DNA from 4 places in the Kitasatospora cystarginea genome. Region 4 is predicted to be linked to each of the others. Evidence: riboswitches for the same ligand, from Rfam matches in the RefSeq annotation. Region 4 holds a riboswitch; each other region holds the start of a gene.

Region 1 (5,338 bases), on a different contig from region 4:
GCGGCTTGTGTCGGCGCGATCCAGAAGGGCTTCGATTCTCAGGTATGCGCGCGTAGATCAGGGTGTGGTCAGACTGATGCTGACTTTTGCTGACCTGACCTGATGGAATTGTCAGGTATGGCTCGCGCGTAGGGCAGCTGCAACCCGGGCTGCTCGGGAGCGGGCCGGGGACGCGACAGACGCCTACCTGGGCGACTGGTTCGCCGCCTGGGACCGCTTCGGCGCGCTGCGCAAGCCGGTCGTCGCGGCCGTCGCGGGCTACGCGCTCGGCGGCGGCTGCGAGCTGGCGATGCTGTGCGACGTCCTACTGGCGGCGGACACCGCGAAGTTCGGCCAGCCGGAGATCAAGCTCGGTGTGATCCCGGGCATCGGAGGTTCGCAGCGCCTGACCCGGGCGATCGGCAAGGCGAAGGCCATGGAGCTCTGCCTGACCGGCCGCATGATGGGCGCCGAGGAGGTCGAGCGGGCCGGCCTGGTCTCCCGGAGCGTCCCGGCCGACCAGCTGCTGGCCGAGGCACTGGCCACCGCCGAGACGATCGCTGCGATGTCCACCCCGGTGGCGATCATGATGAAAGAGAGCGTCAACCGCGCCTTCGAGACCAGCCTCGCCGAGGGCGTCCGCTTCGAACGCCGGCTCTTCCACGCCACCTTCGCCACCGCAGACCAGAAGGAGGGCATGGCGGCCTTCGCCGAGAAGCGCCCGCCGTCGTTCACCCACCGCTGACCCGCCGCCAGGGCGAGCCGCCCGATGCGGGGACGGCTCGCCGGCACGTCCGAATCCGCGCCGGCACCGCGCGCCGGCCACGAGAGCAGGAGGACAGTCCTCCGGACCCGGGGCACGACCAGCCCGACGAATCAGTCCAGCCTTGCCGCGCACCCCGCTCCCTCGGGGAGGTCCTGACTACCGCCAGGCACTGTAGGGCTGAGCGGGCCGATCGGCTCGGTGGCGTCCTCCCCGCCCCGGGCGGGGTTTCGCCCACCCGGGTCGGGCGGGGGTGGGAGCGCCCCGCGGAGCCGTCGCTAACGGGCCGGGCGGCGGGCCTCGTCGACGGTCACCGTGTCGCCCGTCCGGACGCCGTGCAGGATCTGGGCCAGGACTTCGACGCCGCGGACGACGCGGGGACCGGGACGGTTGAAGTAGGACGGGCCGTCGAGGATCCAGACCCGGTCGTCCCGGACGGCCGGCAGCTCGTCCCAGCCCGGCAGTCCGGTGAGCAGATGGAATTCCCGCTCGGTCCGGGCCGGCGGGAATCCGCAGGGCAGGACCAGCAGGACATCGGGCCGGGCGGAGCGCACCGCGTCCCAGGTGATGGGCTTGGTGTGCTCGCCCGCCTCGGCCAGCAGCGGGGTCCCGCCCGCGATCTCGACCTGCTCGGGCACCCAGTGGCCGGCGGGCCAGAGCGGGTCGAGCCATTCCACCGCGACGACCCGTGGTCGGGGCAGGCCATGCACGGCCGCCGCTACCCGGTCCAGCCGCGCGTGCAGTGCGGCGGCGACGCGGGCGGCGGTGGCCGCGACACCGAGTTCGGCGCCGACGTGTTCCAGGCAGGCGATGACCTCGGGGAGCGTTCGGGGTTCCAGGCTCAGCACGCGCGGGCCGCCGTCCAGGATCCGCACGGCCTCGGTCACTCCGGTGTAGGACACGGCGCACACCTCGCAGAGGTCCTGAGTGAGGACGACGTCGGGCGCGAGGGCGGCCAATTTTTCCACGTCGAGCGTGTAGAGCGACGAGCCCCGGTGGGCCGCGCCGCCGACGGCCTCCGAGATCTCCCGGCTGGTGAGCCGGTCGGCGTCGAACTCGGCAGCCGTCACCACCGGGATCCCCGCGACGGTGGCGGCCGGCCGGTCGCACTCGTGAGTCCGGCCGACCAGGGCCCCACCCAGACCGAGCTCGGCGGCGATGTCGGTCGCAGCAGGCAACAGGGAGACGATCCGCATGCGCCTAGCCTAGAGAGCCCGGGTCCAGGCCGTGGGGAGCACTGCGGCAGGGGTCGGTCGACGAGTACGGCGAGGTCCCGGACGGAGCACGGGCGGATGAGGGAGGATCCGACGCCGTCTCAATATGTGGGCGATTGAGTGATTCTCCAGCCGGATGCTGGCGGATTGGCTCTAGGCTGGCCGGTGCAGCTGGTTCGCCCTGTCCGCCAGGCAGGGTGTCGTAAGAGGGAACCCGGTGGGAATCCGGGACTGCCCCGCAGCGGTGAGTGGGAACGACCGCCGTCATACGCACTGGGCCCGGGTCGGGTTTGGGAAGCGACGGCCAGTAGGTGTCCGCCCTTCACGGGTGGGTGTGTCCGCGAGTCCGAAGACCTGCCCGCTGCCCGCCCGCGGACGATCCGCGTGTGGACATCCGGTGACCTCGAGGGCGGGTCGGCGACCATACCAGGCGGATCAGGTACGCGCGTCCACGGCGGCCGCCGCCCGGTTCGTCATCCCTTCGCGTTCTCGTGCCGTCGCCGGGCACTTGAGGAGACAGACTCGCGAAGGAGAGTCCCTTGACCACGAAGTCCGCAGCCGCGGCAATCGCGACCGTGTACGGCTACCCCCGCCAGGGCGGGGGCCGGGAGCTCAAGAAGGCGATCGAGGGCTACTGGAAGGGCGCGGTCACCGCCGACGCTCTACTGGCCACCGCCGCCGACCTGCGCCGGGGGAACTGGCAGCAGCTCGCCGACTCCGGCATCGAGGAGGTCCCCACCGGGGACTTCTCGCTCTACGACCATGTTCTGGACACCACGGTAGCCGTCGGCGCGATCCCGGCCCGCCACCGCGCCGCCGTCGACGCCGACCCGCTTGACGGTTACTTCGCGATGGCACGCGGCACCCAGGAGGTGGCGCCACTGGAGATGACCAAGTGGTTCGACACCAACTACCACTACCTGGTGCCCGAACTCGGCCCCGACACCGCCTTCACCGCGAACCCGGCCAAGGCCGCCGGCGAACTGGCCGAGGCCCTGGCGCTCGGCCACGAGGCCCGCCCGGTGCTGGTCGGCCCGGTCACCTACCTGCTGCTGGCCAAGCCCGCGCCCGGTGTCGCCGCCGACTTCGAGCCGCTCACCCTGCTGGACCGGCTGCTGCCCGTCTACGCCGAGCTGCTGGCCGACCTGCGCGCCGCCGGCGCCGCCCGGGGTGCAGCTGGACGAGCCCGCGCTCGTCCAGGACCGCACCCCCGCCGAGCTCAACGCCGCCGCCCGCGCCTACCGCGACCTCGGCGCCCTCACCGACCGGCCCAAGCTCCTGGTCGCGAGCTACTTCGACCGCCTCGGCGAGGCCTTGCCGGTGCTGGCCAAGGCCCCAGTCGAGGGCCTGGCGCTGGACTTCACGGGATCTGCCGCCGCCAACCTCGACGATCTCGCCGCCGCCGGCGGCCTGCCCGGCAAGCGGCTGGTCGCCGGGGTGGTCGACGGCCGCAACATCTGGATCAACGACCTGGAGAAGTCGCTCGCCACCCTGGCGACCCTCCTCGGCCTCGCGGACACGGTCGACGTGGCGCCGTCCAGCTCGCTGCTGCACGTGCCCATCGACGCCACCATCGAGCGCGACATCGACCCGCAGATCGTCCGCTGGCTCGCGTTCGCCAAGCAGAAGTCGGCTGAGGTGGCGCTGCTGGCCCGGGGCCTGCGCGAGGGCGCGGGGGCGATCGCCGCCGAACTCGCCGCCAACCGCGCCGACCTGGCCTCCCGTGCCACCTCGCCGATCACCCGCGACCCGGCGGTCCGCGCCCGCACGGCTGCCGTCTCCGAGGCCGACGCGCGCCGCGCCCAGGCATACCCACAGCGGGCCGAGGCTCAGCGAGCCAGGCTCGGGCTGCCGCTGCTGCCGACCACCACCATCGGATCCTTCCCTCAGACCTCCGAACTGCGCGTGGCCCGGGCAGATCTGACTGCGGGGCGGATCGACGCCGCTGCGTACCGGGAGCGGATGGAGGCGGAGGTCCGCGAGGTCATCGCCTTCCAGGAGAAGGCCGGGCTGGACGTCCTGGTGCACGGCGAGCCCGAGCGCAACGACATGGTGCAGTACTTCGCGGAGCAGCTCACCGGCTACCTGGCCACCCGGCACGGCTGGGTGCAGTCCTACGGCACCCGGTACGTGCGCCCGCCGGTCCTGGTCGGGGATATCTCCCGCCCGCACTCTATGACGGTCGACTGGTTCGGCTACGCGCAGGGCCTGACGGGTCGTCCGGTCAAAGGCATGCTCACCGGCCCGGTCACCATGCTCGCCTGGTCCTTCGTCCGCGACGACCAGCCGCTCGCCGACACCGCCCGCCAGGTCGCCCTCGCCCTGCGCGACGAGGTCACCGACCTGGAGGCCGCCGGCGCGGCCGTCGTTCAGGTCGACGAACCGGCGCTGCGCGAGACCCTGCCGCTTCGCACCGCCGACCGCCCGGCCTACCTCGCCTGGGCCACCGAGGCGTTCCGCCTCGCCACCTCCGGGGTCCGCGCCGACACCCAGATCCACACCCACATGTGCTACGCCGAGTTCGGCGCGATCATGACGGCCATCGACGAGCTCGACGCCGACGTGATCTCGCTGGAGGCCACCCGCTCGCACATGCAGGTGGCCGGGGAACTCGCCGAGGCCGGGTACCCGCGCGAGGTCGGCCCCGGCGTGTGGGACATCCACTCCCCGCGGATCCCGAGCACGGAGGAGGTCGTCGAGCTGCTGCGCGCCGGGCTCGCGGCGATCCCGGCTGAGCGACTGTGGGTCAACCCCGATTGCGGGCTGAAGACCCGCGGCTGGACCGAGACACGGGCGTCGCTGGAGAGCCTGGTCGGCGCCGCCCGCCGCTTGCGGGAGGAACTCGCTGGCTGACACGCCTTCGTGAGATCAAAGGGGGGGCGCAGACCACCTGCGTTCGCCCCGGTGGCTCGCTGACGCGCTGGCCCGGCTGGCCGTGGCCGAGGACGGCAGAGGAGGAGGTGCCCTGACCGCTCCGGGGCGGGACGGGCGTCCGCCACGAGGCGCGGGCCGCGCCGGTCCGGCACGGCCCGCACCTTCGCTCAGCCGGACTGGGACATGCCAGCCAGATCGAGGCGCTGGAGGCGGCGGGCTGCACGAGGACCTTCCGAGAGAAGATCAGCACCCGCGTCAAGCACCGTCCTGAGATGGCGGCAGCCCTCAAAGCTCGCCACCGAGTTCAAGGAGGCCGCGCCCGACCAGGTCGTGATCCTCACCGTCCACGAAACGAAGCGCCTGGCGCGCAACGCCGCCGAGCTGATGCAGCTCTCCGCCGACCTGGAGGAGCCTGAGCCAGGCCGGTTCACACTGCCCCGCCAGAGCACCCGCACATAGCCGCCGTCCACGACGCCTGAAAGGGAATCGGACGAAGAACCACACGGCA
Region 2 (5,338 bases), on a different contig from region 4:
AGCCGACCAGCAGGATGGTCCGCATGTCGACCTGGGCGGGGTCGAGGTCGGCGAGCCGGACGGTCCGCACCCGCTCGGTCGGGCCGCCCACGTCGCGGGCCATCACCACGGGGGTGTCGGGGGCGCGGTGCTCCAGCAGCAGGTCGCGGGCCAGGCCGACCTGGGTGGTGCGGCTCTGCGAGCCGGGGTTGTAGAGGGCGAGGACGAGGTCGGCCTCGGCGGCGGCGCGCAGCCGCCCGGCCACCGCCTCCCAGGGCTTGAGCCGGTCGGAGAGCGAGACCACCGCGTAGTCGTGGCCGAGCGGGGCGCCGGCCCGGGAGGCGGCGGCGTGCGCGGCCGTCATCCCCGGCACGATCCGCACCGGGACCGAGCGGTACGGCTCCTCGCAGGCGGCCTCGAGTACGGCGGTGGCCATCGCGAAGACGCCCGGGTCGCCGGAGGAGACCACGGCCACCCGGTGTCCGCGCCGGGCCAGGTCCAGGGCGAACTCGGCGCGCTCGGCCTCGACCTTGTTGTCCGAGCCGTGCCGCCGCTGGCCACTTCGCACCGGCACCCGGTCGAGGTACGTGGTGTAGCCCACCAGGTCGGTGGCGGCGGCGAGTTCACCGCGCGCCTCGGGGGTCAGCCAGAGCGGCCCGGCCGGTCCGAGACCGACCACCACGACCTCGCCCGCGTCCTCGCCCGTGTCCTCGCCCGTGTCCTCGCCCGCGACGGACTTCCCGGACTCGGCGGGCTGCCCGGACTCGGCGGACGTACGCCCGATCCGACTGGGCAGCACGGCGACCGAGAAGTACGGAACCGTCTCGGGGTCGACCTCGTCCAGCGGCGCGGTGCGCTCCCCGGCCATGGTGGCCCGCTCGACGTAACGGGCCTCGGCCAGCCGACCGGACCGCTCCAGCGCCCGCCGTACGGTCGGAAAGGTGCGGCCCAGCTTCATCACCACGGCGGAGTCGGTGGCGGCCAGACGCGCGGTCAGCTCCTCCTCGGGGAGGGTGCCGGGCAGGATGGTCAGCACCTCGTCGGCCTCGACCAGCGGCGTGCCCAGCCGTGCGGCGGCGGCGCTCACCGAGGTCACCCCGGGCACCACCTCGGTGGGGTAGCGGTGTGCCAGCCGCTTGTGCATGTGTTGGTACGAGCCGTAGAACAGCGGGTCACCCTCGGCCAGTACGACGACGGTCCGGCCCGCGTCCAGGTGGACGGCCAGCCGGGCGGCGGCCTCCTCGTAGAACTCGTCCAGTGCGCCCCGGTAGCCGCCGGGGTGGTCGGTGGACTCGACCGTGACCGGGTAGACCAGCTGCTCCTCGATCTGGTCGCCGCGCAGGTAGGGCCCGGCTATCGAGCGGGCGATGGAACGGCCGTGCCGGGCGCTGTGGTACGCCACCACGTCCGCCCGGCCGATCAGCGCGGCGGCTCTGACGGTCACCAGCTCCGGGTCGCCGGGGCCGAGGCCGACGCCGTACAGCCGCCCGGCCCCGTTCTCCTGATGTTCCGTCACTCTTCCTCACTCGCAATCGCGTTGATGGCCGCCGCGGCGATCGCACTGCCGCCGCGCCGGCCGCGTACCACCAGGTGGTCCAGGCCGGACGGGTGCGCGGCCAGCGCCTCCTTGGACTCGGCGGCACCGATGAAGCCGACCGGTACGCCGATCACGGCGGCGGGGCGCGGCGCACCGGCCTCGACCATCTCCAGCAGCCGGAACAGCGAGGTCGGCGCGTTGCCGACGGCGACCACGGCGCCCTCCAATCGCGGCAGCCAGAGCTCCATCGCGGCGGCGCTGCGGGTGTTGCCCATCTTCTTGGCCAGCTCGGGCACCGAGGGGTCGGAGAGGGTGCAGACCACCTCGTTGTCGGCGGGCAGCCGCTTGCGGGTCACTCCGCTCGCGACCATCGAAACGTCGCACAGGATCGGCGCACCGGCGTGCAGCGCGGCGCGCGCGCTCGCGACCACGCCGGGCGACCAGAGCAGGTCGTCGACCAGGTCGGTCATGCCGCACGCGTGGATCATCCGCACGGCGACCTGCGCCACGTCGGCGGGTAGGTGGGCCAGTTCGGCCTCGGCCCGGATGGTGGCAAAGGACTGGCGGTAGATGGCCGCGCCGTCCTTCTCGTACTCGATCACTTGGTCCTCCGGGCTTCGGCTACCGCCTCCGCCATCTGTTCCGTCGACACATCCACTGACACTCCCGCCCCCGGGGCCTCGACCCCGGGGCCGACGCGGGTCACCCGGTAGCCCTGCCCGGTGGCCAGGACGTCCACCCACTCCCCAGCCGGATGCCCGCAGCGCCGCTCGCAGCCGGACCAGTGCACGGGCAGTGGGCCGGCAGCGGCCGGGGTCTGCGCCGCGTCCAACGCCCGTGCGGCGTCGTCCCGTACGTCGGCGCGCGACTTGGCGCAGCCGGGCAGTCCGGTGCAGGCGCTGGCCCGTTCCCAGACCGAGCCGGGGGCGGTGCGGAAGCCGGCCGCGGCCAGTTCGGGCAGCCGGTCGACCGGCGCCCCCGGCAGGACGATCCCGCGCCAGGGGGTCAGCCGCAGCTCGCCGGCCGAGGCTGCGGCCAGCCGCCGCCACCGTGCGGCGCTCACCCGGCCGAAGCGCAGGCCCACGGAGAGTCCGCCGGGCAGTGCGCCCGGGGCCAAAGTGGCGGCCGGCAGCGCGGGCAGCGGTTCGGCGCCCGGGTCGAGCAGTCCGGGAACCTCGCGCAGGTGCCAGGCCTTGGCGCCACTGGTGCGCAGCATTTCCAGGAACTCCTCGGCGGCGCGGACCGCGTGCTCGGCGGCCCCGCCGGGCGGCACCGGGCGGGCGGTGGCGGCGCGGCCGAGGCGCAGCAGGGCGCCGCCGCCTGCGGTTGCGATCAATGTCACATCGGCGTCCAGTGCGGCGACGTCACCGCGCCCGTCGTCCAGGGCGAAGAGGAACTTGCCGGAGAGGCGGGCCGCGCTCTCGCTCGCGCACAGCCGCCGGTCGAGTTCCCGCACCCAGTCCTGGACGTCGGCGTGGCCGAGGCCGTCCAGCCCGGCGGCCGGGGAGGCGACGATGTTGCGGACCCGCTCATGGGTCTTTGAGGGCAGCAGGCCGGCGTCGCGCAGGCGGCGGCCGAGTTCGCCACCGGAGTCCGAAGGCAGGCCGCGCAGTTGGACGTTGCCGCGCGAGGTGGTCTCGAGTGCGCCGTCGCCCAGCTCCTCGGCCGCGTCGGCCAGCACCACTGCCTGACTGTTCGTCAGCAACCCGCCGGGTATGCGGATCCTGGCGAGGGAACCGTCGTCGGCGGTGTGCAGACGAAGGGCCCCCGGACAGACGTCCGAACGCCCGCGGTCGGGCGTACCGGGGCCCGGTGCGACGGAGTCGGGTACGGGTGGCATGGCGGCGAGCATACAGATTGCCGTTCCGGATGCACCGCCCGGAACAGATCACACTCCCCCAGCCCAGCCGCACCCCGTACGATGCTCCCGGGCGGTCCTGTGGGCCGTCCACGCCAGCGACGGCGCCAAGGGGAGGAAACCGGTGCAAACCCGGTGCGGTCCCGCCACTGTGACCACGGTTCACCGCCGTGGGAGCCAGGAACTCCTGCCGTCCTCCCTTAGCCCGGGGCGCGGACCCCGAGGAAGGCCTGAGACCTGTGCGCTGCCGCATGCCCGCACGCGCTGCTGCGTCCCGCCCGCTCGACGGGCGGGCTGAGCCGCTGGCACCCATCACTCCTGCGCTCCCTCCATCGCCGGTCGGCTGTCGCTCAGCGCTCTCAGAGCACCAACCAGCGGCTCGGCCGCGCGCGGCACACCTTTCGGCACGGGGCGCCGACCTGGCCGGGAGGGCCGTCGCGTGATCCTGCTGCTTTCCACCTCCGACACCGACCTGCTGAGCGCCCGCGCCTGTGCGGGCCCGGTCCGCTACCGCCTCGGGAACCCGGCCCGGCTGACCGCCGAGGACCTGCCCGCGCTGCTGGAGGGCACCGACCTGGTGGTCGTCCGGCTGCTCGGCGGCCGCCGCGCCTGGCAGGAGGGCCTGGACGCGCTGCTGGCCGGCCCGCGCCCGGTGGTCGTGCTGACGGGTGAGCAGGCGCCGGACGCCCAGTTGATGGAGCTGTCCACCGTCCCCGCCGGGATCGCAGCCGAGGCGCACGCCTACCTGGCGCACGGCGGCGCGGCCAACCTGGCCGAGCTCGGCGCCTTCCTCTCCGACACCGTGCTGCTGACCGGCCACGGTTTCACCCCGCCCGTCTCGGCCCCGGCCTGGGGCCCCCTGGAGCGCACCCCGCGGACCGCCGAGGGCCCCGTCGTCGCGGTGCTCTACTACCGCGCCCACCACATGAGCGGCAACACCGCCTTCGTCGAGGCCCTGTGCCAGGCGATCGAGGACCAGGGCGGCCGCCCGAAGCCGCTGTACTGCGCCTCGCTGCGCGGCGCCGAGCCCGAACTGCTCGCCGAACTCGGCCAGGCCGACGCGATCGTCACCACCGTGCTGGCGGCCGGCGGCACCCGGCCGGCCGACGCGCAGGCGGGCGGGGACGAGGAGGCCTGGGACGCGGGCGCGCTCGCCGCGCTCGACCGCCCGATCCTGCAGGCGCTCTGCCTGACCTGGTCGCGTGCCCAGTGGGAGGACAGCGACGACGGCCTCTCCCCGCTGGACACCGCCACCCAGGTCGCCGTGCCCGAGTTCGACGGCCGCCTGATCACCGTCCCGTTCTCCTTCAAGGAGCTGGACGAGGACGGTCTGACCGTCTACACCGCCGACCCCGAGCGCGCCGCCCGGGTCGCGGGCATCGCGGTCCGGCACGCCCGGCTGCGCCATGTCCCGCCCGCCGAGCGGCGGTTGGCGCTGGTGCTCTCCGCGTACCCGACCAAGCACGCTCGGGTCGGCAACGCGGTCGGCCTGGACACCCCGGCCAGCGCGGTCCGCCTGCTGCACCGGCTGCGCGAGGAGGGCATGGACCTCGGCGACGACCTGCCGGGGCTGGACTCCTCCCCGCCCCGAGCCGAAGGGCCCGCCGGTGCCGAAAGGGATGAGCGACAAGCGACCGAGGAACGAGGGAGTGCCGGAGCGAAGAGCGTCGGCGCCGGGTCAGAGGGCCCGGAGGCGAGCGGGCGAGTAGCAGCACACGAGGGTGACGCGCTGATCCACGCCCTGATCGCGGCCGGCGGCTACGACCAGGACTGGCTGACGGAGGACCAGCTCGCCCGCAACCCCGTCCGCATCCCGGCCGCCGACTACCGCCGCTGGTACGCCGAGCTGCCCGCCGAGCTGCGCGAGCAGGTCGAGGAGCACTGGGGTCCGGCGCCCGGCGAGCTGTACGTGGACCGCAGCCGCAACCCTGAGGGCGACATCGTGCTGGCCGCGATCCGCTCCG
Region 3 (5,338 bases), on a different contig from region 4:
CCTCGTACCGGCTGCGCAGATCGGCCAGGCACTCCAGAGCCCGCTCCAGCAGTACGGGCTTGCGCTCGCGGTAGTCCAGCGCGCCCACCTCGGCGACCGGCCTGCCGAGCAGCACCACCTGACTGCGGCCGTCGCCGCCGGGCTTCAGCAGCACGGGGTTCATCGCAGCCTCCGGCTCGATGCGGGCGGCCTGCGCCTGCATCGCCTGGGCGCGGCCGATCTCGGCGCCGTCGGCGGTGACGAAGGAGTTGAGCGACATGTTCTGCGCCTTGAACGGCGCCACCCGCACGCCCTGCCTGGCCAGCCAGCGGCAGATGCCCGCCGTGACCACACTCTTGCCCGCGTCCGAGGTCGTCCCGGCGACCAGCAGTGCCCCGCTCATGCTCCTCCGCTCCACTCAACAGTCCTTCTGCGGCCACTCGTTCCCGGGTTGCCGCTCACGACCGCCCCCGCCGCCAGGTCCACAGCGCCCGCCCGGTCACGGTGACCGCCAGCGCCAACGCCCCGACCCGTCGGGAGAGCTGACACGCCCGCTCGATGTCCGCCACCTCGACCGGCCGCAACTCCCCGCCGAGCACCGGCCGGTGCTCCACCCGCTCGCCGTACCGCAGCGTCCCGCCCAGCCGCACCCCGAGCGCCCCGGCGAAGCACGACTCGGCCTGCCCGGCATTGGGGCTCGGGTGCGCGGAGCCGTCCCGGCGCCAGACCCGCCAGGCGGTCCGCGGCTCGGGCGCGGCGGCCACCGTGAGCAGGGCGGTCAGCCGGGCACCGGGCCAGCCGGCCACGTCGTCCAGCCGGGCCGAGGCCCAGCCGAAGCGCAGATGGCGCGGCGAGCGGTGACCGACCATCGCGTCCAGCGTGTTGACGGCCCGGAAGGCGAGCAGCCCCGGCGTACCGGCCAGCGCACCCCAGGCCAGCGCGTTGACCACGGCGTCGGCGGTGTTCTCGGCCACCGACTCGACGACGGCGCGGGCGATCTGCTGCTCGTCCAGCGTGCTGGGGTCGCGGCCGCACAGGTGCGGCAGCCGCTCCCGGGCGGCGGCCAGATCGCCGGCCCGCAGCGAACGGCCGATCGTCCTGGCCTCCCGGGTGAGCGAGGTACCGCCGAGCACCGTCCAGGTCGCGGCGGCGGCCAGCGCCGCCTGCCCGTACCGGCTGCGCCCGAGCGCCCGCTCGGCGAGGTGCGCCCCGGCCGCGACCGAACCGACGCAGACTGCGGTGTACCCGGCGCCCGCCGCCCGCCGGTCGCGCCAGAGCGCGCGCTCCACCCGCCCGGCGGCGGCACCGAAGACGGCTACCGGATGCCCGCGCCGGGGGTCGGCGAGGACGGCGTCGGCCAGGTAGCCGGCGACACTGCCCAGTGCGAAGGCGGCGGCGCGGTTCAGGCGGGGCACGGTGCGGACACAGCGGCGGAGGCGGACCGCAAGGCGGGCACGGCCGGGTCGAACGGCGGCCGCACAGCGGCCAGGGCAGCCTGCATGGCGTGCGTGTCCTCACTCAGGGTCCGCGCCCTGGATCGACGTACCGGGGGCGAGAGTCTCCTGGCTCCCGGGTCGGACACACCCTCGGGCCTTCCAGCAGCCGGACGACCGGACCGCCGTGACCATGAGTCGAGCGTGCTCCCCGGTGACAGTGGCGGGACCGCGCCGGATTCGCACCGGCTTCCTCTGCATGCCTCCGTTTGGCTGAAAGATCCCACCACGGTCCGCGACCGGGAGTCAACAAACCGCGCGGAGGGCTTGATCACAGCCGTCTCGGCCGTCCACCGCCCACCGCGCGGCACACCGCACGGGGGTGGCGCCGGCTCCGCGGAGCCGCCCGGCTGCCCGCCGCCGCGAAGGCCCGGCCCACCGTCCGCACGGACGGACTACGCCCCGGTGGCAGGCCCGCCGTGCGGAGAGTGGACTGGAAGGTACCGCCCATGAAGGTCACACCGGGGAGCACTATGCGTTGGGGAACCGCCGCCGCCGTGGCGGCCACCGCAGTAGGAGCCGGAGCTGCGGTCATCCTGATCGGCCGCAGGGTGTCCGAGCGCACGGTCCGTCCGCAGCCCGGGAAGCCGGGCCTGGCCGCCACACTGCGGGTGCACGAGGTCGCCGCCGGACACGTCACCCTCACCCGGGCCCCGCAGACCGTACGCGCGGGCCGGTACGCGCTGGAGTGGGCCGGCGGCGGCCACGCGGTGGTCGGCGGGGTGCTGCGCACCGACATCCAGACCGTCACCCGCCGGCTGGAGCGTGCCGACAGCGGAACCCTCACCGTCGGCACCGAGGTCGAGCTGACCCCCCGGGTCCACCTCGGCGATCCGGCCACCGCCCTCGGCCTCGACTTCACCGAGACCGCCGCCCAGGGCGACCTCGGGCTGCTGCCCGCCTGGTACGTCCACGCCATGCGCGGCACCTGGGTGATCCTGGTGCACGGCCCGGGCGCCGACCGCACCCAGGCGCTCCCGGTGCTCCCGGTGCTGAACTCGCTGAAACTGCCGACGCTGACCGTGACCTACCGGGGCGACGCCGACGCCCCGCACCCACCGGACGGACTCGGCCACTTCGGTGAGACAGAGTGGCGGGACGTCGAGGCGGCCGTAGGGCTCGCCCTGGAGAGTGGCGCGGGACGGGTCGTGCTGTACGGCTGGTCGCTGGGCGCGACGATGTGCCTGTTGACCGCCGCCAGGTCCACCCGGCGGGAGTCGGTCGCCGGACTGGTGCTGGACTCCCCGATCCTCGACTGGCAGGAGAGCGTCCGCCGGGAGAGCGTCCGCGCCGGTGTCCCGGGTGTCCTCGCCGAGCTCGGCGCCCTGGCCGCCGAAGGCCGTACCAAGGTGGACCCGGCGGCCCTCGCCCGTCTCGCGGACGGTACTGACCTGCACCTCCCGACCCTGCTGCTGGGCAGCCCGGCCGACGGCATCGCACCGATCGAGGCCGCCCGCCGGCTGGCGCACCGCCGCTGGGACCTGGTGAGCCTGCACGAGGTGCCGGACGCGGAGCACGCCCAGCTCTGGAACGCCGACTCGGACGGCTACGCCGAGGTGCTGAGGCGCTGGCTCACTCCGCTACTCTGAAAACACTGTCACTCTCCGTAGATATTCAATCACATTAGCTGGAAGTGTCGAGGGTCCGGTTCCGGTGCGGATCTGGCGGATGGTCGATCGATTTGTTGGGTGCACGACAGTCAGAACAAGCCAACCATTCGAATGTCAAGCCCGGTTTGCGGGTTGTTGCCCGATCTCTTCCACCTCTTCACACCGGGCAGCCGAAGACGCGCCGAACCCGATGTGACAGAAGGCCGGTGCACGGGGAAGACTGCACGGCGTGACGTCTCGGAACCCGCGCGACCGTGATGCCCCGCTCCAGCCGACGATCGGTACCGGTGCGACGGTGACCCGTCTGCCCGGTGCGGCCCGCCGCGCCGACGGCGCGTACCCCGGCCACCCCGCCGGAGCCCGCCGCCGCGTCCCGGCACCCAAGCCGGGGCGCGGGAGAGTCCCGGTGCCCGACGGTTTCCCCGCTCCGGCCGAGCTCGCCCCGCTGGCCCGCCGGATGCTCGCGGACGCCGTACGGATCGCGCGCTGGGCCGGCGAGCTCGACAAGGTCGACCGCCGGGGCGAGCTGCTCCCCGAGGACGCCCGGGACGCCGGACACGCCCTGGCGATGACGGTCGGCGCCGCGGCCAAGGCCTGGGGTCAGGCCCTGCTGGTGGGCCTGGTCGAGCCGCGCGAGGGCGGCGCCGGGCCGGGCTGGCGGCTGCACGCCTGGGAGCACGACGACGAGGCCGTGATCCGGGGCTGGTCCGCGCTGTTCGACTCCTGGACGCTGGTCGCCCCCGTTCCGCCCGCCGCGATGCGCGGGGTCTTCGCCGTGCTCGCCGGGCAGGCCGTCGACCACGCGCCGCAGTTGCTGTCCTTCCTGCACCTGGTGGACGGCCCGGTCTCCGACGGCGAGCTGCTGGAGCTGCTCCGCCGGGGCCTGGACGAGCGCCGCCACGGCGTCGGGACGGGCACCCTGGCGCTCTCCCCGGTCCCGCACGCGGCCTCGGCCGTCTCCGCCGTCCGCGGCACCTGCCGCGAGCCGCAGGTGGACTCCCCGCCGGTCGCCCCCTCCGACGTCGCCGCCGTCCTCGACTGGATGCTGGACGGCCTCGCCGCCGTCGGCGCCCTGGTCCGCCGGGACGAGGCCGCGGAGCTCTCGCTGCTCGGGCACTGGGCCGTGCGCGCCAAGCTGGAGGAGATCTGCACGGTCGCCCAGACGGCCGCCGGGCACATCGAGCAGAGCGCCCTGGAGCTGCTGGACGCCTGCGCCAACTACTCCCCGGGCCCGGCCCGCGCCGAGTACCGGGCCTGGGTCGCCGCCCGTCCCGTGGACCGCGCGGTCGCCGAGCTGCTGGACGCCGCCCGGGGCGAGGACGCGCTGCTGCGCGGGCTCGCCTTCGAGGCGCTCCGGGTCGCCGGGGGCACCGCCGAGCAGGGCGTCCGGGCCGCCGTGGACGAGCCGGTGCTGCGGCCCTACGCGCTGCTCTGGCTGGCCGAGCAGTCGGACGAGGGGGTCTCCCCGGCCGATGTGCTCGGGGCGGTGGACGCCGCCTGGCTCTGGGTGGACACGGCCGCCGCCGTACTGGACCACGGTGAGACCGAGCTGCTGGTCGGCCATGTGGAGGGCGCTTCGGCGGGCGAGCCGGTGCGACTGTTCAACCGGGCCCGCCAGTCCGGCCACCCCCGCGCGGCCTCGGTCCTCACGGCCGTCGCGGGCGTCCATCCCGACCCCGCCGTCGCCCGCGCGGCCCGCCGCTCCGCCTTCAGCGTGCACCGCGGCGGCGCCTAGCCCCTCCGGGCGGCAGAGTGCCGGGTCCCGGGGAGGGACGGCCCGGTCCTCCGGGCAGCGGACGCTCGTGCCCCGGATTCCGTGCGAAGGCCCTCTGCAGGGTTCCCCGAGAACGACGAAGGGGCCCGGATCCTGTTCAAGGATCCGGGCCCCTTCCGGTGTTCAGGGTGGGCCTCAGCAGCCCCGCGACTCCGCGCGGCGGGCGCGCACGTCGCCCACCTTCTGCCCCACCTTGCGGCGGATGACCAGCAGCGGAGCCATCGCCGCCAGCGTGATCTGCGCGATCGCCCCGATGTGCATCAGCGTGTCACCGCCGGGCAGGCCGGCCGCCCAGGCCGCCAGGCAGCCGATGGAGACCACGATCCAGCAGAGCGTCGCGGTGGCGAGCAGCCCCTGCGGCTTCGGGTACTCGATCCGGCTCACCATCAGGTACGCCACACCGAGGATCATCAGCAGCCCGAGCAGCAGCGGCGGCTCGAGCAGCACGATGGCGATCACCGTCATCGCGCCCATCGGGCAGG
Region 4 (5,338 bases):
AAGTCGTCGTCGAAGGAGACCGTGCCCTCGACCGCGACCTGGTAGGCGGAGACCCGGCGCTCGAAGAAGTTGGTCAGCTCCTGGACGTTCTGCAGCTCCATGAACCCGAAGGGGTTGGTGGAGCCGTAGCGGATCGGCAGGCCGAGGCGGGCCAGGCGCTGGTCGGCGACGGCCTCCAGGTACTGGCGCATCGACTCGGTGTTCATGCCGGGCAGGCCGTCACCGCACAGGTCCTGGGCGAACTGGAGCTCGGCCTCCACGGCCTCCTCAAGCATCTCGGTGACCTGCTTGGCCATCTCGTCGTCGAAGAGGTCGGGCTCCTCCTCACGGACGGTGTCGACCACCGAGAAGGCGAAGTCCATGTGCATGGACTCGTCGCGGAACACCCAGTTGGTGCCGGTGGCCAGGCCGTGCAGCAGGCCGCGGCTGCGGAACCAGTACACGTAGGCGAAGGCGCCGTAGAAGAACAGGCCCTCGACGCAGGCGGCGAAGCAGATCAGGTTGAGCAGGAAGGCGCGGCGGTCCTCCTTGCTCTGCAGCGAGTCGATGTGGTCGACCGCGTTCATGTACTTGAAGCAGAACTGCGCCTTCTGGTGGATGGAGGGGATGTTCTCCACCGCCGCGAAGGCGGCCGCGCGGTCGTCCGGGTCGGGCAGGTAGGTGTCGAGCAGCGTCAGGTAGAACTGGACGTGCACGGCCTCCTCGAACAGCTGCCGGGACAGGTAGAGCCGGGCCTCGGGGGAGTTGATGTGCTTGTAGAGGCTCAGCACCACGTTGTTGGCGACGATCGAGTCGCCGGTCGCGAAGAAGGCGACCAGGCGGCCGATCAGGTGCCGCTCGCCCTCGCTCAGCTTGGCGAGGTCGGCGACGTCGGAGTGCAGGTCCACCTCCTCGACGGTCCAGGTGTTCTTGATGGCGTCCCGGTACCGGTCGTAGAACGACGGGTAGCGCATCGGGCGCAGGGTCAGCTCGAAGCCGGGGTCGAGCAGCATCTTGCGGTCCACGTGGTTGTCGGCGCTCTGCGCCGTCGACGAGGGGCGGTGGTCGGGCGACGGGTGGGAGGTCACTGGCAAGCCTCGCAGGACTCGGGGTTCTCCAGGGAGCAGGCGATGGCGGCGGCCTGCTCCTCAGCGGTCATGGTGGGGGAGGGCACGCTCACGGCGGTGGAGCGGGTCGCGGCCTGGGCGATCCGGGTGGCCGGGCGGGAGCGCAGGTAGTAGGTGGTCTTCAGGCCGACCTTCCAGGCGTACGCGTACATCGAGCTGAGCTTGCCGATGGTGGGCGCGGCCATGAAGAGGTTCAGCGACTGGCTCTGGTCCAGGTAGGGCATCCGGGCGGCGGCCAGGTCGATCAGCGCACGCTGCGGCAGCTCCCACGCGGTGCGGTAGAGCGAACGGACCTCGGCGGGCAGCCAGTTGAACTCCTGGACCGAGCCGTTGGAGTCGCGCAGCGCGTCCCGGGTCTGCTGGTCCCAGACGCCCAGCTCCTTCAGCTCCCGCACCAGGTACGGGTTGACCTGGAGGAACTCACCGGACAGGGTCTCGCGCTTGAACAGGTTCGAGACCTGCGGCTCGATGCACTCGTACACACCGGCGATGGACGCGATGGTCGCGGTCGGCGCGATGGCGAGCAGCAGGGAGTTGCGCAGACCGGTCTCGGCGATCTTGGCACGCAGGGCGTCCCAGCGCTCGGTCCACTGCGGGGTCACGTCGAAGTGGTCGATGTGCAGCTGGCCGCGGGCGGCGCGGGTCTCCTCGTACGCCTCGTGGCGGCCGAACTTCTCGGCCAGCTCGCTGGAGCGCTCGTAGGCGGTGAGCATGATGCGCTCGGCGATCAGCGTGGAGAGGTGCTTGGCCTCGGTGGAGTCGAAGTCCAGGCGGAGCTTGAAGAAGACGTCCTGCAGGCCCATCACGCCCAGACCCACCGGCCGCCAGCGGGAGTTGGACGCGCCGGCCTCGGTGGTCGGGTAGAAGTTGATGTCGATGACCCGGTCGAGGAAGGTCACGGCGGTGCGCACGGTGGCGTCCAGCCGCTCCCAGTCCATCGCGCTCACGAGGTCGTCGGCACTGGCGCCGTCGGCCACGTGGGCACCGAGGTTGACCGAGCCGAGGTTGCAGACCGCGGTCTCGGAGTCGTCGGTGACCTCCAGGATCTCGGTGCAGAGGTTGGAGGAGTGCACGGTGCGGCCGGGCAGCGCGGTCTGGTTGGCGGCGCGGTTGGAGGCGTCCTTGAAGGTCATCCAGCCGTTGCCGGTCTGCGCCAGGGTGCGCATCATCCGGGCGTACAGGGTCTGCGCCGGGATGGTGCGGACGGCCTTGCCCTCGGCCTCGGCCTTGCAGTAGGCGGCGTCGAACTCGTCGCCCCACAGGTCGACCAGCTCGGGGACGTCGGCCGGGGAGAACAGCGACCAGTCCTCGTTGGCGTTGACCCGGCGCATGAACTCGTCCGGGATCCAGTGCGCCAGGTTGAGGTTGTGGGTCCGGCGGGCCTCCTCGCCGGTGTTGTCGCGGAGCTCCAGGAACTCCTCGATGTCAGCGTGCCAGGTCTCCAGGTAGACGCAGGCCGCGCCCTTGCGACGGCCGCCCTGGTTGACCGCGGCGACCGAGGAGTCCAGGGTGCGCAGGAACGGGACGATGCCGTTGGACTTGCCGTTGGTGCCCCGGATCAGGCTGCCGCGCGAGCGGATCCGGGAGTAGGACAGGCCGATGCCGCCGGCGTGCTTGGACAGCCGGGCGATCTGCGCGTAGCGGTTGTAGATCGAGTCCAGGTTGTCCAGCGGCGAGTCCAGCAGGTAGCAGCTGGACATCTGCGGGTGCTTGGTGCCGGAGTTGAAGAGCGTCGGGGAGGAGGTCAGGTACTCCAGGCGGCTCATCAGCCGGTAGAGCTCGGCCACCTCGGCCACCGACTGCTCGCTGTCGCCCACCGCGAGGCCCGCCGCCACGCGGAGCAGGAAGTGCTGCGGGGTCTCGATCACCATGCGGGTGATCGGGTGGCGCAGCAGGTAGCGGGACTGCACGGTGCGCAGGCCGAAGTACTCGAAGCGGTCGTCGCCCGACAGGTCGATCAGGGCGTCGAAGGCCTCGGCGTGCTTGGCGACCAGGGCGGCGGTGGCGTCGCCGATCAGCCCCTCGGCGTGGCCGACGGCGATCGAGGCGGAGAACGACACGGCACCCTGGCTCATCGCCTCGTCGGCGATCTCCATGGCGAGCAGGCGGGCGGCCAGCTTCGAGTACTGGGGGTCCTCGGCGATCATCGACGCGGCGGCCTCCACAGCCAGCCCGCGCAGCTCGGCGAAGTCCGAGCCGGCGTGGCGGCCGCGCAGCGCGGCGGCGGCGACGTGGCCGGGGTCCACCTGGGGGAGGTCCACGCTGCGGTCGGTGAGGAGCCGAAGCAGTGCCGCACCGGGGTCGGTCTGGGTGGTGGCGGCGGAACCCTGGGAAGGCAGGGCAACTGAGGCAGCGATGGTCAAGGCGCTTCTCTCCTGGCGGCGGCGTCGGATGAGGATCGTCCGGACCGACATGAGCGCAGGGAGGTGCAGCACGACCGGAGACCGGCGCGCTCTCTACCCCCTGGCCCACCCGCGAGGCCCGGACGTACTGCGGTGCTGCAAGGCATCTGCGGGGAAGCCGTGTGGCACACCGTCGGCAGGTAGCCGGACTTGCGGGGGCCTGGAGAGCCGCCCGCTCACCGCTGCGGGGCAGTCCCGGATTCACACCGGGTTCCCCTGCTTCGACAGCGAGAGCGAGCATACATGTTGTGGCGGTCCGACGATGCGGCACCACATGTAGTGCCGTGTGTCGCAGGCGGACCAACCGCATGGTTGTGCGGGAGGGGTGTTCAGAAGGTGATCGAGTACACCATCAGGTCGATCCCGGGAGCGGCCGTCCAGTCCCGGTCGGGGGTTCGGACGAAGCCCAGGCGCTCGTAGATCCGGTGCGCCGCCTTCATCGCCGGGCGGGTCGAGAAGGCCATCCCGGCCAGCCGGAGCTCCCGACAGCGGGCCATCGCGGCGCGGACCAGGGCCTCTCCGGCGCCGCGTCCGCGGGCCGCCGCGCCGACCGCCAGCATCCGGAGCTCGCCCTCGTGCGGCTCGGCGATGTCGGCCCACTCGGTGCCGCCGACCGCGAGGGTCACACAGCCGAGGACCTGCCGGGTGTGCGGGTCGAGCGCGACGAGGAGTTCGGCCTCCTCGTTGCGGCGCCCGGCGTCCCGGAGGAGCTGGACGTAGCCGCTGTCCGGCGAGGTGTGACCGTCGCCCACGAACGCCTCGACCGTGACTTCACCTGCGGCTTCGAGGTCCTCTTCGAGGGCGCGGCGGATGAGGATGCCCATCCGGACAGTGTGCCCGACGGGAGGGTGCACACGGCAGTCAGGGTGGCGGGCGGGCGGGTGCCGGCGAGGGGTGTGGCGCCGGACGGAGGGCTCGCCGGGCGGGCGCCGGTGGGGAGCAGGGACGCGCTGGCGGGGAAGGCGGAGGCGGCTGGCACGGTGCCGTACGGGCGGTCGGGAAGAACCGGGGCCGAAGGGTGGTTGGGGTCGTCGTGACCGTCATCAGGACCGCCGTAGCCGCCGCCCGGGTCGGGCCCGCCGCCGCGGCCGGTCAGCTCACGGCCGATCAGGAAGCCCAGCAGTCCGAAGCCGCTGATGGCGCCGATCAGGCCGAGCGAGGTCGCGAGGGTCTCGGGAGTCATGTCCTCCACCCTCGTCCGCGCGGGCCGCTGTCACGAGTGGCGGAAACGACCGATTGCGTCGAAATCCTGCCAGCCTCTCGCGGGGTGGGGCGTGCCGATGCCGCGGTGGCCGGCGGCCCGGCCGGCCACGGGGGCGGAAGTCACCGGACGGCGGGCAGGGGAGGGGCGACGGACGAGGGAGGGGCGCGGGGATGCGGAGCGGTGCGCACGGCCCGGCGGTCGACGGCCGCCGCCGTGGGGCCGGGGGCCCGGAGGCGGACGAGGGCGTACGGCATCCTGGGCGGATGCTGAAGAACGTCGCCGCGGTGGTGCTGGAGCCGGTCCACCCGTTCGAACTCGGCGTCGCCTCCGAGGTGTTCGGGCTCGACCGTAGCGACGACGGGCTGCCGGTGTACGACTTCGCCCTCGCTGCCGACCGTCCCGGGCGGCATGCCACCCATGCCGGCTTCGGCCTGGACGTCCCGTACGGGCCGGAGCGGCTGGCCGAGGCGGACCTGATCGTGGTCACCGCGGTCGGACGGCGCGCCGAGTATCCGGAGGCGCTCGTCGAAGCACTGCGCGCGGCAGTCGAGCGCGGGGCGCGCGCGTTGTCCATCTGCAGCGGCAGTTTTCTGCTGGGCGCCGCCGGGCTGCTGGACGGGCGCCGC

What was found. Region 4 has a riboswitch for cobalamin ahead of ABD369_RS22545 (ribonucleoside-diphosphate reductase subunit alpha). Riboswitches for the same ligand answer to the same signal wherever they lie in the genome.
Region 1: another riboswitch for cobalamin. It lies ahead of metE (5-methyltetrahydropteroyltriglutamate--homocysteine S-methyltransferase); the one in region 4 lies ahead of ABD369_RS22545 (ribonucleoside-diphosphate reductase subunit alpha).
Region 2: another riboswitch for cobalamin. It lies ahead of cobN (cobaltochelatase subunit CobN); the one in region 4 lies ahead of ABD369_RS22545 (ribonucleoside-diphosphate reductase subunit alpha).
Region 3: another riboswitch for cobalamin. It lies ahead of ABD369_RS07025 (cobalamin biosynthesis protein); the one in region 4 lies ahead of ABD369_RS22545 (ribonucleoside-diphosphate reductase subunit alpha).

The regions. Positions count from the first base shown of each region.
Region 1 is NZ_BAAATR010000007.1:72,749-78,086, reverse strand. It holds partial or broken gene ABD369_RS10495 (enoyl-CoA hydratase-related protein) at 125-724, shown strand; gene ABD369_RS10490 (cobalamin-binding protein) at 1,021-1,938, opposite strand; cobalamin riboswitch at 2,125-2,320, shown strand; partial or broken gene metE (5-methyltetrahydropteroyltriglutamate--homocysteine S-methyltransferase) at 2,496-4,809, shown strand; gene ABD369_RS10480 (hypothetical protein) at 5,161-5,289, shown strand.
Region 2 is NZ_BAAATR010000006.1:187,267-192,604, forward strand. It holds gene ABD369_RS09805 (precorrin-2 C(20)-methyltransferase) at 1-1,495, opposite strand, end outside; gene ABD369_RS09810 (precorrin-8X methylmutase) at 1,492-2,118, opposite strand; gene ABD369_RS09815 (cobalamin biosynthesis protein CobG) at 2,115-3,356, opposite strand; cobalamin riboswitch at 3,432-3,583, shown strand; gene cobN (cobaltochelatase subunit CobN) at 3,814-5,338, shown strand, end outside.
Region 3 is NZ_BAAATR010000004.1:289,397-294,734, forward strand. It holds gene ABD369_RS07020 (cobyric acid synthase) at 1-382, opposite strand, end outside; gene ABD369_RS07025 (cobalamin biosynthesis protein) at 438-1,394, opposite strand; cobalamin riboswitch at 1,513-1,694, opposite strand; gene ABD369_RS07030 (alpha/beta hydrolase family protein) at 1,946-3,061, shown strand; gene ABD369_RS07035 (hypothetical protein) at 3,312-4,817, shown strand; gene ABD369_RS07040 (CDP-alcohol phosphatidyltransferase family protein) at 4,992-5,338, opposite strand, start outside.
Region 4 is NZ_BAAATR010000021.1:32,766-38,103, reverse strand. It holds gene ABD369_RS22550 (ribonucleotide-diphosphate reductase subunit beta) at 1-992, opposite strand, end outside; gene ABD369_RS22545 (ribonucleoside-diphosphate reductase subunit alpha) at 1,064-3,469, opposite strand; cobalamin riboswitch at 3,627-3,784, opposite strand; gene ABD369_RS22540 (GNAT family N-acetyltransferase) at 3,838-4,332, opposite strand; gene ABD369_RS22535 (helix-turn-helix domain-containing protein) at 4,976-5,338, shown strand, end outside.